DNA from 4 places in the Streptomyces collinus genome. Region 4 is predicted to be linked to each of the others. Evidence: riboswitches for the same ligand, from Rfam matches in the RefSeq annotation. Region 4 holds a riboswitch; each other region holds the start of a gene.
The links. A riboswitch is a leader RNA that binds a small molecule or an ion and turns the genes downstream of it on or off. The one in region 4 is predicted to bind cobalamin.
Positions count from the first base shown of each region.

Region 1: it holds a riboswitch for cobalamin, as region 4 does, so the genes downstream of both, RFN52_RS26980 (ribonucleoside-diphosphate reductase subunit alpha) here and RFN52_RS36715 (energy-coupling factor ABC transporter permease) in region 4, are expected to answer to the same signal.
Region 2: it holds a riboswitch for cobalamin, as region 4 does, so the genes downstream of both, RFN52_RS11715 (SCO2321 family membrane protein) here and RFN52_RS36715 (energy-coupling factor ABC transporter permease) in region 4, are expected to answer to the same signal.
Region 3: it holds a riboswitch for cobalamin, as region 4 does, so the genes downstream of both, RFN52_RS05765 (ABC transporter substrate-binding protein) here and RFN52_RS36715 (energy-coupling factor ABC transporter permease) in region 4, are expected to answer to the same signal.

Region 1 is NZ_CP133771.1:5,900,515-5,903,882, forward strand. Features, by position in the region: gene RFN52_RS26980 (ribonucleoside-diphosphate reductase subunit alpha) at 1-2,279, opposite strand, end outside; cobalamin riboswitch at 2,404-2,540, opposite strand; gene mctP (monocarboxylate uptake permease MctP) at 2,677-3,368, opposite strand, start outside.
Region 2 is NZ_CP133771.1:2,598,965-2,602,332, reverse strand. Features, by position in the region: gene RFN52_RS11725 (CbiQ family ECF transporter T component) at 1-365, opposite strand, end outside; gene RFN52_RS11720 (SCO2322 family protein) at 391-1,026, opposite strand; gene RFN52_RS11715 (SCO2321 family membrane protein) at 1,023-2,237, opposite strand; adenosylcobalamin-variant (AdoCbl-variant) riboswitch at 2,360-2,448, opposite strand; gene RFN52_RS11710 (hypothetical protein) at 2,545-3,141, shown strand; gene RFN52_RS11705 (hypothetical protein) at 3,044-3,368, opposite strand, start outside.
Region 3 is NZ_CP133771.1:1,295,335-1,298,702, forward strand. Features, by position in the region: gene RFN52_RS05760 (FecCD family ABC transporter permease) at 1-352, opposite strand, end outside; gene RFN52_RS05765 (ABC transporter substrate-binding protein) at 349-1,365, opposite strand; cobalamin riboswitch at 1,449-1,609, opposite strand; gene RFN52_RS05770 (CoA-binding protein) at 1,705-2,133, shown strand; gene RFN52_RS05775 (APC family permease) at 2,267-3,368, shown strand, end outside.
Region 4 is NZ_CP133771.1:8,151,138-8,154,505, forward strand. Features, by position in the region: gene RFN52_RS36700 (energy-coupling factor ABC transporter ATP-binding protein) at 1-255, opposite strand, end outside; gene cbiQ (cobalt ECF transporter T component CbiQ) at 252-1,001, opposite strand; gene RFN52_RS36710 (energy-coupling factor ABC transporter substrate-binding protein) at 1,008-1,376, opposite strand; gene RFN52_RS36715 (energy-coupling factor ABC transporter permease) at 1,373-2,074, opposite strand; cobalamin riboswitch at 2,105-2,291, opposite strand; gene RFN52_RS36720 (serine/threonine-protein kinase) at 2,419-3,368, opposite strand, start outside.

The DNA.
Region 1 (3,368 bases), 2.3 Mb from region 4:
ACGGTGGCCCGGGCGGCGCGGGCGATGCGGGTCGCCGGGCGCGAGCGCAGGTAGTACGTGGTCTTCAGCCCGGACTTCCAGGCGTAGGCGTACATCGAGGAGAGCTTGCCGATGGTCGGCGTCTCCAGGAACAGGTTCAGGGACTGGGACTGGTCCAGGAACGGGGTCCTGGCCGCAGCCATGTCGATCAGGCCGCGCTGCGGGATCTCCCACGCCGTGCGGTAGAGGGCGCGCACGTCCTCGGGGATCCAGGCGAAGTCCTGCACCGAGCCGCTGGCCTCGCGCAGGGCCTCCCGGGTGCGGGCGTCCCACACGCCGAGCCGCTTCAGCTCGTCCACCAGGTAGGAGTTGACCTGGAGGAACTCACCCGACAGCGTCTCGCGCTTGAACAGGTTGGACACCTGCGGCTCGATGCACTCGTACACGCCCGCGATGGAGGCGATCGTGGCCGTCGGGGCGATGGCGAGCAGGAGCGAGTTGCGCATGCCGGTCGTGGCGACGCGCTCGCGCAGGGCCGCCCAGCGGTCCGGCCAGGTGAGCTCCGCTTCGTAGTGGTCGGGGTGCAGTACACCCCGGGCCGTACGGGTCTTCTCCCAGGCCGGCAACGGGCCGTTGCGCTCGGCGAGGTCGGCGGAGGCCTCGTACGCGGCGAGCATGATCCGCTCGGCGATCCGGGTGGAGAGGGCCTTGGCCTCCGGCGAGTCGAAGGGCAGACGCAGCTTGAAGAAGACGTCCTGGAGGCCCATCGCGCCGAGGCCGACCGGACGCCAGCGGGCGTTGGAGCGGCCCGCCTGCTCGGTCGGGTAGAAGTTGATGTCCACGACCCGGTCGAGGAAGGTCACGGCCGTGCGGACGGTCTCGTCCAGCCGCTCCCAGTCGAGATCACCGGTCGATGAGTCGACAAAGGAACCCAGGTTGACCGAGCCCAGGTTGCAGACGGCGGTCTCCCCGTCGCTGGTGACCTCCAGGATCTCCGTGCAGAGGTTGGAGGAGTGGACGACGTGGCCCCGCTCAGCCGTCTGGTTGGCGGTGCGGTTGGCGGCGTCCTTGAAGGTCATCCAGCCGTTGCCGGTCTGCGCGAGGGTGCGCATCATGCGGCCGTACAGCTCACGGGCGGGCAGGGTCTTCCGCGCGAGGCCCTTCGCCTCGGCCGCCCGGTACGCGGCGTCGAACTCCTCGCCCCACAGGTCGACCAGCTCGGGCACGTCCGAGGGGGAGAACAGCGACCACTGCGCGTCGGCGTTCACGCGCCGCATGAACTCGTCCGGCACCCAGTGCGCCAGGTTCAGGTTGTGCGTGCGGCGGGCGTCCTCGCCGGTGTTGTCGCGCAGCTCCAGGAACTCCTCGATGTCGGAGTGCCAGGTCTCCAGGTACACCGCGGCGGCGCCCTTGCGCCGGCCGCCCTGGTTCACGGCGGCGACCGAGGCGTCGAGGGTCTTCAGGAACGGGACGATGCCGTTGGAGTGGCCGTTGGTGCCGCGGATCAGGGAACCGCGGGCGCGGATGCGGGAGTACGCGAGTCCGATGCCGCCGGCGTGCTTCGACAGCCGGGCCACCTGGTGGTACCGGTCGTAGATGGAGTCCAGCTCGTCCTTGGGGGAGTCGAGGAGGTAGCAGGACGACATCTGCGGGTGCCGGGTGCCCGAGTTGAAGAGGGTGGGGGAGGAGGGGAGGTAGTCGAGGCGGCTCATGAGCCCGTAGAGCGCGGCGACTTCGTCGACGGAGCGGCGGGTGTCGTCCTCGGCGAGACCGGCGGCGACCCGCAGCATGAAGTGCTGGGGCGTCTCGACGACCTTGCGGGTGATCGGGTGCCGGAGCAGATAGCGGCTGTGCAGGGTGCGCAGGCCGAAGTAGCCGAAGCGGTCATCGGCGCCGGTGTCGACCAGGGCGTCGAGCCGGGCCGCGTGCAGCCGGACGAACTCGGCGGTGCGGTCGGCGATGAGGCCCTCGCGGTGGCCCACCGCCACGGACTCGGTGAAGGACGTGACGCCCTGCGAGGCGGCCTCCTCGCGGATGCCGATGGTCAGCAGCCGGGCGGCCAGCCTGGAGTAGGCGGGGTCCTCGGAGATCAGACCGGCCGCGGCCTCCGTCGCCAGCTCCCGCAACTCGCCCTCGTCCGCCTGCGCGGACCGGCCGCGCAGCGCCGCGGCGGCGACCCGGCCGGGCTCGGCGTCGGGGAGGTCGGCGGTCAGCTCGGTCAGGGTCCGCAACAGCGCGGCGCCTGGGGCGTCGTGCTCTTCTTCGCTGGCTGAGACCGGTTCGGCTGGCGCGATGGTCACGTGGGGCTCTCCCTCGCTCGGCACGGGGGCCTCGTCGAGGGCAGGGGGCAGCACACGAGCGCACGCGGCGTCGCGTCCACCGGCCCATTCCACGAGGCCCGGACGTCGGGGCACCACGGCCGGGTGGCCGGGTGCGCTGTCGGCAGGTCCTCGGACTGACGCCCATGCGCACATATGGGCATGGGTACACCGTTGCGGGACAGTTCCGGATTCGCACCGGATTCCCCTGCGGCGGCAGCGAGCATGAGCATACATCTTGTGTCGGGTCCCGATGACACCCCCAGATGTTGTGTCGCGGTGGTGTCGGAGCGTCAGCTCTACGTGACAGCGGGCCGCCGTGACGCTCGGTCACGGCGGCCCGCTGCGGGGGTGTTCGTGATGGGCCGGGGCCCTGGAATCAGTGCGCGGAACCAGCAGTCGCCGGCGGGAGTTCCACCTGGACCCCGGGGTCGCCCGCGTCCGCCGTGTAGTCCTCCGGCTTGGTCTCGTCGATGCCGTCGGGGGCCTTCAGGGCCTTCAGGACGAAGGTCAGGACCACCGTCACCACCACGTTCAGGACGAACGCCGTGAGGCCGATGTAGCCGATCTCCCCGATGCCCGGGATCTCCTTCGCGGAGCCGCCGAAGTGCTTCTGGGTCGGGGAGGCCACGCCGTACGCGGCGACCGTGCCGTAGACCATGCCGACCGCCCAGCCCGCGAGCAGGGCCCAGCGGTGGAACCAGCGGGTGAACAGGCCGCCGACCAGGGCCGGGAAGGTCTGCAGGATCCAGATGCCGCCCAGCAGCTGGAAGTTGATGGCGACCGTCTTGTCCATGGTGAGGACGAAGGCCAGGGCGCCGACCTTCACCAGCAGCGACACCAGCTTGGAGACCTTGGTCTCCTGCGCGGGAGTCGCGTCCGGCTTGATGAAGTCCTTGTAGATGTTGCGGGTGAAGAGGTTCGCGGCCGCGATGGACATGATGGCCGCGGGCACCAGCGCGCCGATGCCGATCGCCGCGAACGCAACGCCCGCGAACCAGTCCGGGAACATCGTCTCGAACAGCTGCGGGATCGCCAGCTGCCCGTTCTGCACCTTGATGCCGGCCGCGA
Region 2 (3,368 bases), 5.6 Mb from region 4:
CCGCCGAGGCGGATGCCCTGGGCCCAGGCGGGGAGGGGGAGTTCGGGCAGCGTGAGGAGGGTGTGCGTGCCCGGGACGGGGGAGCCGAGGACGATCGCGAAGACGAGGCGGATCAGGATCACCGCGAGGGCGAGTTTGACGAAGGCGCCGTAGGAGTGGGACCAGGGGGTGTCGGGGCGGCGGGTCGCCACGACGTAGGCGGAGACCGAGACGAGGAGCGCGAGGAGCAGGGGGTTGGTGGTGCGGGTGGCGGCGGTGCCGAGGGAGAGGGACCAGAGCCACCAGGCTCCCGGGTGCAGCTGTGCCCGGCGTTGCCGCCCCGGCCGGGGCGGCTGCGCGGCCCGGCGCTCCGGGGTGCCGGCCAGACCGCCCGCAGGCTGGGCGGGACGGCTAGCCACGCCGTCGTACCTGCCAGATCGCCGCGCCGCCCAGGGCCACCACCACGGCGACACCCGCGAGCAGGCCCAGGGACGGCCCGTCGTTCGACGGGGCGCTCTTCTCCGCCACCGGCTTCCGCTTCTGTTCGTCCCGGGAGACCTGTTCGCCGCAGCCCTTCTCCGGATAGCCCGAGATCGCGCACAGCAGGGCGTTGGTGTCGTAGCGCAGCGGCTCGGCCACCGCGGCCAGGGCCTCGGCCGTCGTCGCGTCGGGGGAGACCCGGGCGCAGGCCGTGCGGGCGGCGGGCGGGGATTCGCCGCCGGGGGCGTCCGACGGGGTGCCGAAGTCGATGACCAGGGCCACCCGCTTCCTGCCCTCCTGCGCCGGCGTCTTCGCGCAGATCGTCGCGAAGTCGGCCGTGCCGCGCGGCCGGACCGCGTTCGCGGAGTCCTCGCTCACCGCGAAGCGGAAGCCCTGGACGTCGCCGTCCGAGGGGCGGGCCAGGGACGGGCCCTGGGTGGCGTAGACCCAGCGGCCGGCGTCGCGCTCCCAGAACGACCAGTACCGGTAACCGGCGGCCTGGGCCTGGCCCGCACCCGCGCACAGCAGGAGCGAGGCCAGGAGCAGGAGAACGGCCCGGCGGATCACAGCTGCTGCTGCTTCTTGCGGCCGGTGAACAGGAAACCGATGCCGATGCCGGCGACCAGGCAGACGCCGACGTACCACCAGACCCCGAAGAAGTCCGAGCCGGAGTCCTCCTTCTCGTCCGAGGCCCCGGACGTGGTCTTCCCGGCGGTCTGCGGGGCCGGGCCCGTGGCGCCCAACTGCTTGACGAGGTCCGCGCCGCCGAAGTCACGCGGGTTCGTGCCCGTCGCGTGGGCGGCGAGGATCAGCTGCGCGTAGGCGGCCGGACCGCTCTGCGCGGCCCAGGACGCGGAGTTCTTCTCCAGCCACCGCACGGACTTCTCCGCCTGCGCGGTGTCCCCCTGCGCGGCGAGCGCGACGACCGCGTCGGCGGTGTTGCCGAAGTCGGGCTGGGGTTCGGCACCGGCCAGGGCGGACATGAGGTGGTCGCCGTCCTTGGCGAGGGCGGCGGTGAGGTAGCCCGCGCCGTTCGCCGCCGCCTGCCGCGGCGTCGCGGCCTTCTCGCAGGTCGCGTCGGACTTCTTGCCGGGCTCGACGACCATGCCCGTGCCCAGCGCGCCGAGCACACCGGCCGCCGTGGCGTCCGCGTTGGCGGCGAGCTCGCCCTTCTTGTCCGGCTGGAACGCGAAGGCGCCGTCGCCGTCCCCGCCGCAGGGCAGGGCGAGCTTCAGCAGCGCGTCGTAGGGGGACTTGCCGTCCTTCTCCACCTGGTCGGGCTTCTCGCCCGCGGCGGCGAGCGCGCCTATGACGATCGACGTCGAGTTGGTGTCGCTGGCCCCACCGGGCGAGTAGCCCCAGCCGCCGTCCTTGTTCTGCACGGCCTTCAGCCAGCCGACGGCCTTGCGGGTGACGTCGTCGTGCCCGCCGAGCGCGGTGAGGGCCTGCACGGCGGCGGACGTGGCGTTGGTGTCGAGCATGGTCTTGGCGTCGCACGCGGTGGTGGGGTCGGGGCGGTACGAGGCGAAGGAGCCGTCCGCGCACTGCTGACGCACCAGCCACTGGACGGACTTCGCGGCCGGCTTCACCCCCACGGTGTCCTGCGCGAGCAGCGCGAGCGACTGGCGCCAGACGCCGTCGAACTTCGGGTCCTTGTCGCCGTACAGGGCGGAGGGGAACGCCTGGGACGGCGACGGGGACGGGTCTGCGGCGGCCGGGGTGGCGGCGCCGATCACGGCGACGGCGGCCAGGACCGCGGCGCTGCGGCGGACGTTCATGATCGGCGGGTGCCTCTCCCTGTGGGGGAGCCGGGCAGCACGGGACACCCCGGCGGCTCGGCTCCGTATACCTCGACGGTGCCGTGACCGGCGGTCTGCCGGGCACGTGAGCCGGTCACGAAACCGTACGGGGCGATCCGGCTCACCACCTGGGCGGCGGTTCACGGTTGCGGGTCAGCGCCGGAATTGCACCGGCTTCCCCCCGTACGGTGTGATGACGACCCGCTTACTGTACCCGGACGTAGGAATCGGGCCGAGGGGGGCGGAGTGGGGGGGCTCGGGCCCCGGCTCATGGGAGGATCCTGAAGTGTTCGATTTCGGGATCGGCGGCTACCGGCCTCATTGGCTGAACGGTCGCTTCGCGGTCGAGGCAGCGCATGGCCGGCGATTGCGTGCTCTCATCGGCCGCCCGCTGGCCCGCGTCTGGCTTGTCCGGGACGTCCAGGACGACGAGTGGTTCTCCGACTGCCCCGTCCTGTTCGACTTCACCGGAGAACAGGTCGAGATCAACCACCAGAAGTTCGACGACCTCTCGATCACCTGGAACACGGTCGACCCCCGCCAGCCGGTCCGATGGGCCGACTTCGATCTCCAGTGGCGTCACGACAGGCGCCCCGAGCTGCACGCTCTGCAGGACCAGGTCCTTCAGGACGTACAGCTCCTCGAGTGGACGGGCGACGACATGGCCCAGGGAGCAGTCGCCGTCAGCTTCAGCTTCCCCCGCGGCCGGCTGACCATCGCCAACGCCCTCGACGACAACGAGCTCACCTTCGGGCCACCCGATTCGCGCTATCAGAAAAGAAGTCTCAGCATTCTCGAAGCTCAGCCGTCTTCCGCGGATCGTCCGCGAGAATGCGGGCCGCGAGCTGCCGTGCCTGCTCCTCCACGGACTGATCGTGGGTGACGAACAATTCGTACGCGTAAGAACATGCACGCTCTCCCGGTGCCTGGCCGTGCTGGAACTCGACATCGACGCCCTCGGGGCTGGTGAGCTCCTCGGCGACGCCGGGCTCTTTGCGGCGTGGCCAGACACCCGTGAGAACGCAGCCCCACCGCTCGAACCAGCCGCTGCCCGTAAGGGTCTGCTCAAGCAGCCGGGCCACGGTGTCTACCGGCTCCTCCCAGCTGCGG
Region 3 (3,368 bases), 6.9 Mb from region 4:
AGGCGCCCGAGGACACCCCGAGCACGAACGGGTCGGCGAGCGGGTTGCGCAGCAGCGACTGCATCACCGCCCCGCAGACGGCGAGTCCGGCTCCGCACACGGCCGCGAGCAGGGTGCGCGGCAGCCGCAGCTGCCAGACGATCCCGTCCCGGATCGGCGTCAGCTCCGAGCTGCCGAGGCCGAGACGGGCGGCCACGACGGACCACACGTCGGCGACGCGGATGTCGGCGGGACCGATGGTGATGGCGACGGCGAGGGAGGCGACGAGCGCGACGGTCCCGGCCACTCCCAGCGCGAGTCCTGCCCGGCGCCGGGGCTTGGTCCCGGCGACCGGCAGCCCCTGGGCGGTCACTTCACCAGTCCGAACCGGCGCAGCCCGGCGGCCACCTGCTCCACGCCCTCGACGGTGCGGATGGTCGGGTTCATGGCCTGCCCGCTGAGCAGCACGTACCGCTTGTGCCGGACGGCGTCCATGGTCCTGGTGACGGGGTTGGACTCCAGGAAGGCGATCTTCTTCGCGGCCGACTCGGCGGTCTGGGACTTGCGGGTCAGATCGCCGATGACGAGGACGTCGGGGTCGCGGTCGGCGACCGTCTCCCAGTTGATCTGCGGCCACTCCTCGTGCGTGTCGTCGAAGACGTTCTTCGCGCCGAGGGCCCGGGTGATGATGCCGGGTGCTCCGCAACAGCCCGCCATGTAGGGCGACTCGGAGTTCGCGAACCAGTACAGGAGGGTGACGTCGGAGGCGTCGATCCCGGCGGTGGCCTTCTTCATGCGCCGCTGGAGTGAGGTCACGAGGGCGTCGCCGCGCTTCTTCACCCCGAACACGGTCGCGAGGTCCCGGACTTCGCCGTAGACGGTGTCGATGCCCAGGGCCTTGTCGCGGGCGCCGTCGCCGCCGCCCGAGTTGTCCTTGCCGGCGCAGTCGGACGGGGACACGTAGGTGGGGACGCCGAGCTTCTCGAACTGCTCGCGGGTGGCGACGCCGCCCTTGCCGAGGGTGGAGACGAAGGACGCGGTGACGAAGTCGGGTTCGGTGTCCAGGACGCGTTCGAAGGACGGGTTGTTGTCGGCGATGCGCGGGACCTTGGCCTCGGCCTTCCCCAGCCCCTTCATCACGGGGTCGGTCCAGGTGGCCGTGCCCGCGAGGCGGTCGGCGAGGCCGAGGGAGAGCAGGATCTCGGTGGTGCCCTGGTTGAGGGACACGGCATACCGCGGCGGGGTGGCCACCCGGACGTCGTGCCCGCAGTTGGTGAGGGTGACGGCGGCCTTGGCGTCGGTGGACGCGGAGCCGCCGCAGCCGGTCAGGAGCAGGGAGCCGGCCGCGAGCAGGGCGGCGGCACGGGCGGGTCGGGCGAGGGGCACGAAAACCAGTCCTCAGGCGTCGAGGGCCCATTCGCGGAGCCCGGTCGTACGGTGCTCCCCCGCCGCACGCGGCCGCGGGGGCCGCCAGCAGGTCTTCGGACTCGGGTTCACCCGGATCGGAGCGCCTTCCCGGACGTCCGCGAGGGAGTCCAGTGGCCGAGGCCCCGCCCGTCCCCCTCACCGCTGCGCGTCAGTTCCGGATTCGCACCGGATTCCCTGACCCACGTACATGGGTTCGACTGGCCTCGGCAAGCTATCACGGGGGCGCCCGGGAATCACCGCGCGTCCCGCGCCGTTGCCGGGAGAGCAGCGTGTCCACGACTTACGAGGAGGCCGCCGGTGTACGGCGACGAGGCAACGGTCCGCAGGATCCTCACCGAGCTCGGCGACACCTGGGCCGTGGTGGGCCTGTCGTCGAACCGGCAGCGGGCGGCGTACGGGGTGGCCGCCGTGCTCCAGCGCTTCGGCAAGCGCGTCGTGCCGGTGCATCCGAAGGCGGAGACGGTGCACGGGGAGAAGGGGTACGCGAGCCTGGCGGACATCCCCTTCGACGTGGACGTCGTCGACGTGTTCGTGAACAGCGACCTCGCCGGGGCCGTCGCGGGCGAGGCGGTCGCGAAGGGCGCGCAGGGCGTCTGGTTCCAGCTGGGTGTCGTCGACGAGGCGGCCTACGAACGGACCCGCGCGGCGGGTCTGGAGATGGTGATGGACCGCTGCCCGGCGATCGAGATCCCACGGCTGTCTCATCACCGCGTACAGGAATCCTGAAGCGTTCCCCACGAAATACCCGCACCCGGTCAAGGGTGCACAACTCGTCTTCTGCGGCCGGCCGGCCGATTCCTAACCTGAGGCCTCTTGCTCCCCGAACTCCCCGAGTTCATCTTCGAGAGGCCCTGTATTCATGGAAAGAGACGGCCTGCGGCGGGATGTCGGACTGATCGGGCTCATGTGGGCGTCGGTCGGTTCCATCATCGGTTCGGGCTGGCTGTACGGCGCCGAGAAGGCGGTCGTGGCGGCCGGCCCCGCGGCGATCCTGTCCTGGCTCATCGGTGCTGTGGCGATCGTGCTGCTGGCGCTGGTGCACGCGGAACTGGGCGGCATGTTCCCGGTCGCGGGCGGCACCGCCCGCTATCCGCACTACGCGTTCGGCGGTCTGGCCGGCATGTCCTTCGGCTGGTTCTCCTGGCTCCAGGCGGCGACCGTGGCACCGATCGAGGTCGAGGCCATGATCGGCTACGCCGGGCACTGGCACTGGGCCCAGGGCTTCGAGCACGCGAAGGACGGGACGCTGACGACGAGCGGCTTCGTCGTCGCCGTCCTGCTGATGGCCGTGTTCGTCGTGGTCAACTTCCTCGGCGTGCGGATCCTCGCGCACACCAACAGCGCCGCCACCTGGTGGAAGGTGGCCGTGCCGCTGGCCGCGATCTTCATCATCGCGGCCGGCAACTTCCACCCCGGCAACTTCACCGAGCACGGCTTCGCCCCGTTCGGTGCCCACGGCGTGCTGAGCGCCGTCAGCTCCAGCGGCATCATCTTCGCCCTGCTGGGCTTCGAGCAGGCGATCCAGCTGGCCGGCGAGAGCCGCGACCCGCAGCGGGACCTGCCGCGCGCCACGATCGGCTCGGTCGCCATCGGGGCGGCCATCTACGTCCTGCTCCAGATCGTCTTCATAGCCGCCCTGCCACTGGGCGCCTTCGCGCACGGCTGGACCAAGCTCGACTACCCCGGCATCAGCGGCCCGTGGGCGGGGCTCGCGACCCTGGTGGGCCTCGGCTGGCTGAGCGTGGTGCTGTACCTGGACGCGGTGGTCTCCCCGGGCGGCACCGGCCTGATCTACACGACGGCCACGTCCCGCGTCTCCTACGGACTGGCCCGCAACGGCTACGCGCCGAAGCTCTTCGTCCGTACCGACGCGCGCGGCGTGCCGTGGTTCGGCCTGATCGTGTCCTTCGTGACCGGCGTGGTCTGCTTCCTGCCCTTCCCGAGCTGGCAACAGCTGGTCA
Region 4 (3,368 bases):
CACGGTGGTCCGCAGCCGGGTCAGGCCCTTGCGGTCGTAGGCCACCGGCTGCCCCTCGACCGTCAGCCGGCCCTCCTGCGGCCGCAGTCCGCCGGAGAGCAGCCGCATCAGCGTGGTCTTTCCGCTGCCGTTGCGGCCGAGCAGGGCGAGCGCGCGACCCTCCCGGATCTCGAAGTCGAGCCCGCTGAGCACGGTGGGGCCGTCTTCGTAGGCGTAGGACGCGCCCCGCAGGGCGACGAGGGCGGGCTCGCTCATGTCAGCGGCCTTTCCAGTACGAAGGTGAGGGCGGCCAGCGTCGCGAGCAGCGCACAACTGGCGGCCGTGAAGCGGAGGGAGACCCGGGCCTCGGGCACCAGGACCCGCAGCGTGCCGTCGTAGCCGCGCCCGGCGAGTCCGGCCTGGAGACGGGTCGCCCGGTCGAAGGCCCGGACGAACGCGGTGGCGCCGAGCCCGGCCAGCGAACGCCACTCCGCGGCCCGGCCGGTGTGACCGAGCCGGGCCGCCTGGGCCTCCCGGATGCGGCGCATCGAGTCCAGCAGCAGGAAACTCATCCGGTACGTCACCAGCGCGACGTCGACGACCGGCGCGGGGACACCGGCCCGGACCAGGCGGGGCAGCAGGTCGGACATGGGTGTGGTGAAGGCGAACAGCAGCACGCCCAGGGAGGCCGCCGAGGTCCGCAGCAGCAACTCCCCGGCCCGGACCGGCCCGTCAGCGGCGAGGGAGACGAACCCTCCCGGCCCGCCCACCTGGACGAGCAGCGTGACCGCGCCGGTCACGCAGAAGCCCAGCGGGACCCGGTAGGCCCGCCACAGCCGCCGCCCGGGCACACCGGCCGGCCCCAGCAGCACCACCAGGGCGCTCAGGAGCACCAGGGCCGCACCCGGCCAGGGCGGCAGGGAGATCGCGAGCAGCGTGAGGCCGAGTCCGAGCACGGCCTTGTCCACGGGATGGCGGCGGCGCCAGCGACTGCTGTGCGCCGCCGCGTCGATCGGCAGCACCCGGGCTCAGTCCTGTTCCGCGGTGGACTTCCCGGCGGCGCCGGTGAGCGCGCCGCCGGCCTCGCGCTCCAGCGCCCGCTGCTCGCCCTGCCGACGGCCCCGGCGCAGACCGAAGTAGTAGGCGAGGACACCGGAGCCGAGAGCCGCCTGGAGGGAGAACAGCGCCGACTCGATCTCACCGGAGGGCGGTTCGTACAGGGGCGAGAACCACGGCTCGTAGTCCGGCTTCAGCTCGGTGATCGCCGTTTCGGCCTCGCCGTCGGCGCCCGTGAACGGCTCCTCCTTGTGGTCGCCGAGGCCGAGCGCCAGGGGCAGCACGGCCAGCGCGGCCACGGCGAGCAGCAGCACCAGGTTGATCTTCGTGTTCCTGCTCATCGGGCCACCGCCTCGGTCTCGGTCCGGGACTGCTTCTTGGCGAGGAGCACGCCCAGCCGGGTCAGTTCGCCCTTGCTGGACTGCACCAGCAGCCGCATCACCAGCACGGTCAGCAGGCCCTCGCTCACCGCGAGCGGGACCTGGGTGACGGCGAAGATGGAACCGAACTTGCCGAGCGCGCCCAGGAATCCGCTGCCCGGGTCGGGGAACGCGAGGGCCAGCTGCACGCTGGTGACGCAGTACGTGGACAGGTCGGCGACGAACGCGCCGGCGAACACCGCCACCATCAGCGGCGCGTTGGAGCGCCGCAGCAGCTTGTAGACGGCGTATCCGGCCCAGGGCCCGACGATCGCCATGGAGAAGACGTTGGCGCCGAGCGTGGTCAGGCCGCCGTGTGCGAGCAGCAGCGCCTGGAAGAGCAGGGTGATGGTGCCCAGCACCGCCATGATGGGCGGCCGGAACAGGATGGCTCCGAGGCCCGTGCCGGTGGGGTGCGAGCAACTGCCCGTGACGGACGGCAGTTTCAGGGCGGACAGGACGAACGTGAAGGCGCCGGACGCCCCGAGGAGCAGGGTGCTCTCGGGGTGCTCGCGCACTTCACGGGTGAGCGACCGGACTCCGTGGACGACGAACGGCGCCGACGCGACGCCCCAGGCGACCGCGTGCGCCGGAGGAAGGAAACCCTCGGCAATGTGCATGGCTCAGCAGACCCTCTCCAGCACCTCGTGGATGGTTGACGCGCCTTGGCCGGTCTCCTGGCTGACGGGTACCACCGCCCGTACTCCGCCTTCCCGGGCCGCAAGGACCCAGTGGCTGCCCCCTGAGGGGCCGGAGCCGGACTTCCCGATTCACAGTGGCGAGGGCCGCACCGGCATCACACCGGATTTCCCGTTCACCAAGGCCTGGTGACAATAAGGCCGGGGTAAGGCCGATGACAAGCCGCCCCAGGGGCGCGCGAGGGGGCGCCCGCTCGCACACCGGCGCATCCCCCGGCTGATCCACGCGCTCGGGCGCTCAGGTGCGGGGCCGCTTCGGGGCCCCGTCAGTCGTCGCCCCCGTCGGCCCCGCCGTCGTCGCCCTCCCCGTCGTTCCCGGCCTGGACCGGCTGCTCCGGCTTCGGCTGATCCGGGTTCGGCTGCTCCGGCCCGGCGTCGCCCGTCCCCTGCGTCGGGGCCGGGGCACCGGTCGCCGGCGGGACAGGAGCCGGGGAGGCGGGCGGCGTGGACGGAGTGACTTCGGCCACGGTGCCGGTGGTCGGCGTGGTGGCGATCTGCTGCCCGGCCCCCGGATCGGAGGTGATGGGCGAGGCGGAGTCGTCGGACGGGGTGGCCGCGGGGCTGCTCGCGGTCGGGGACGGTTCGGGTTCCGTGCCCTCGGCGCTCGTGTCGGGCGAGAACCAGCGCATGCCGAGGAGCATCGCGGCGAGGAACAGCGCCGCGGCGGCGGCCGTAGCGGCCACTCTCGACCGGCTGCCCGGCCCGCCGCGCCCGCGGGCGCGGCCCGACCGCCCTGCCTGGGCGGCCCGGGCGGCGGTGCGGTGCCCGGGGGTCGCGGGCAGCGCGTACGTGGTCGGGTGGCTGCTCTCGGCGGCCGCGTACGGGTCCCGCCCGGTATGCGGCGGCGCGGACGCGGGGTTGTTCGGCCGCAGCGGCGGTGAGACCTCGGGCAGCGGCTCGGGCAGGCCCCGCCAGGCGCCCCCGGCGAACCACTCGGCGGCCTGCTCCGCGGTGGGCCGGTTCTCGGGCTGCTTGGCCAGCAGACCGAGGAGGTAGTTCTCGAACGCCGGGGGCAGTGCGGCGACACCGAGCTCGCGGGGCGGCACGGGTGCCGAGTCGAGGTGCTGGTGCAGGAGGGCGACGGCGGTGTCGGCCTCGAACGGCGGGCGGCCGCTGAGGAGCTGGTAGAGCACGCAGCCCAGGGAGTACATGTCGGAGGCGGGCCCCGCGGGCTTGCCCAGGGCCCGTTCGGGCGCGAGGTAGAGGCCGGTGCCGA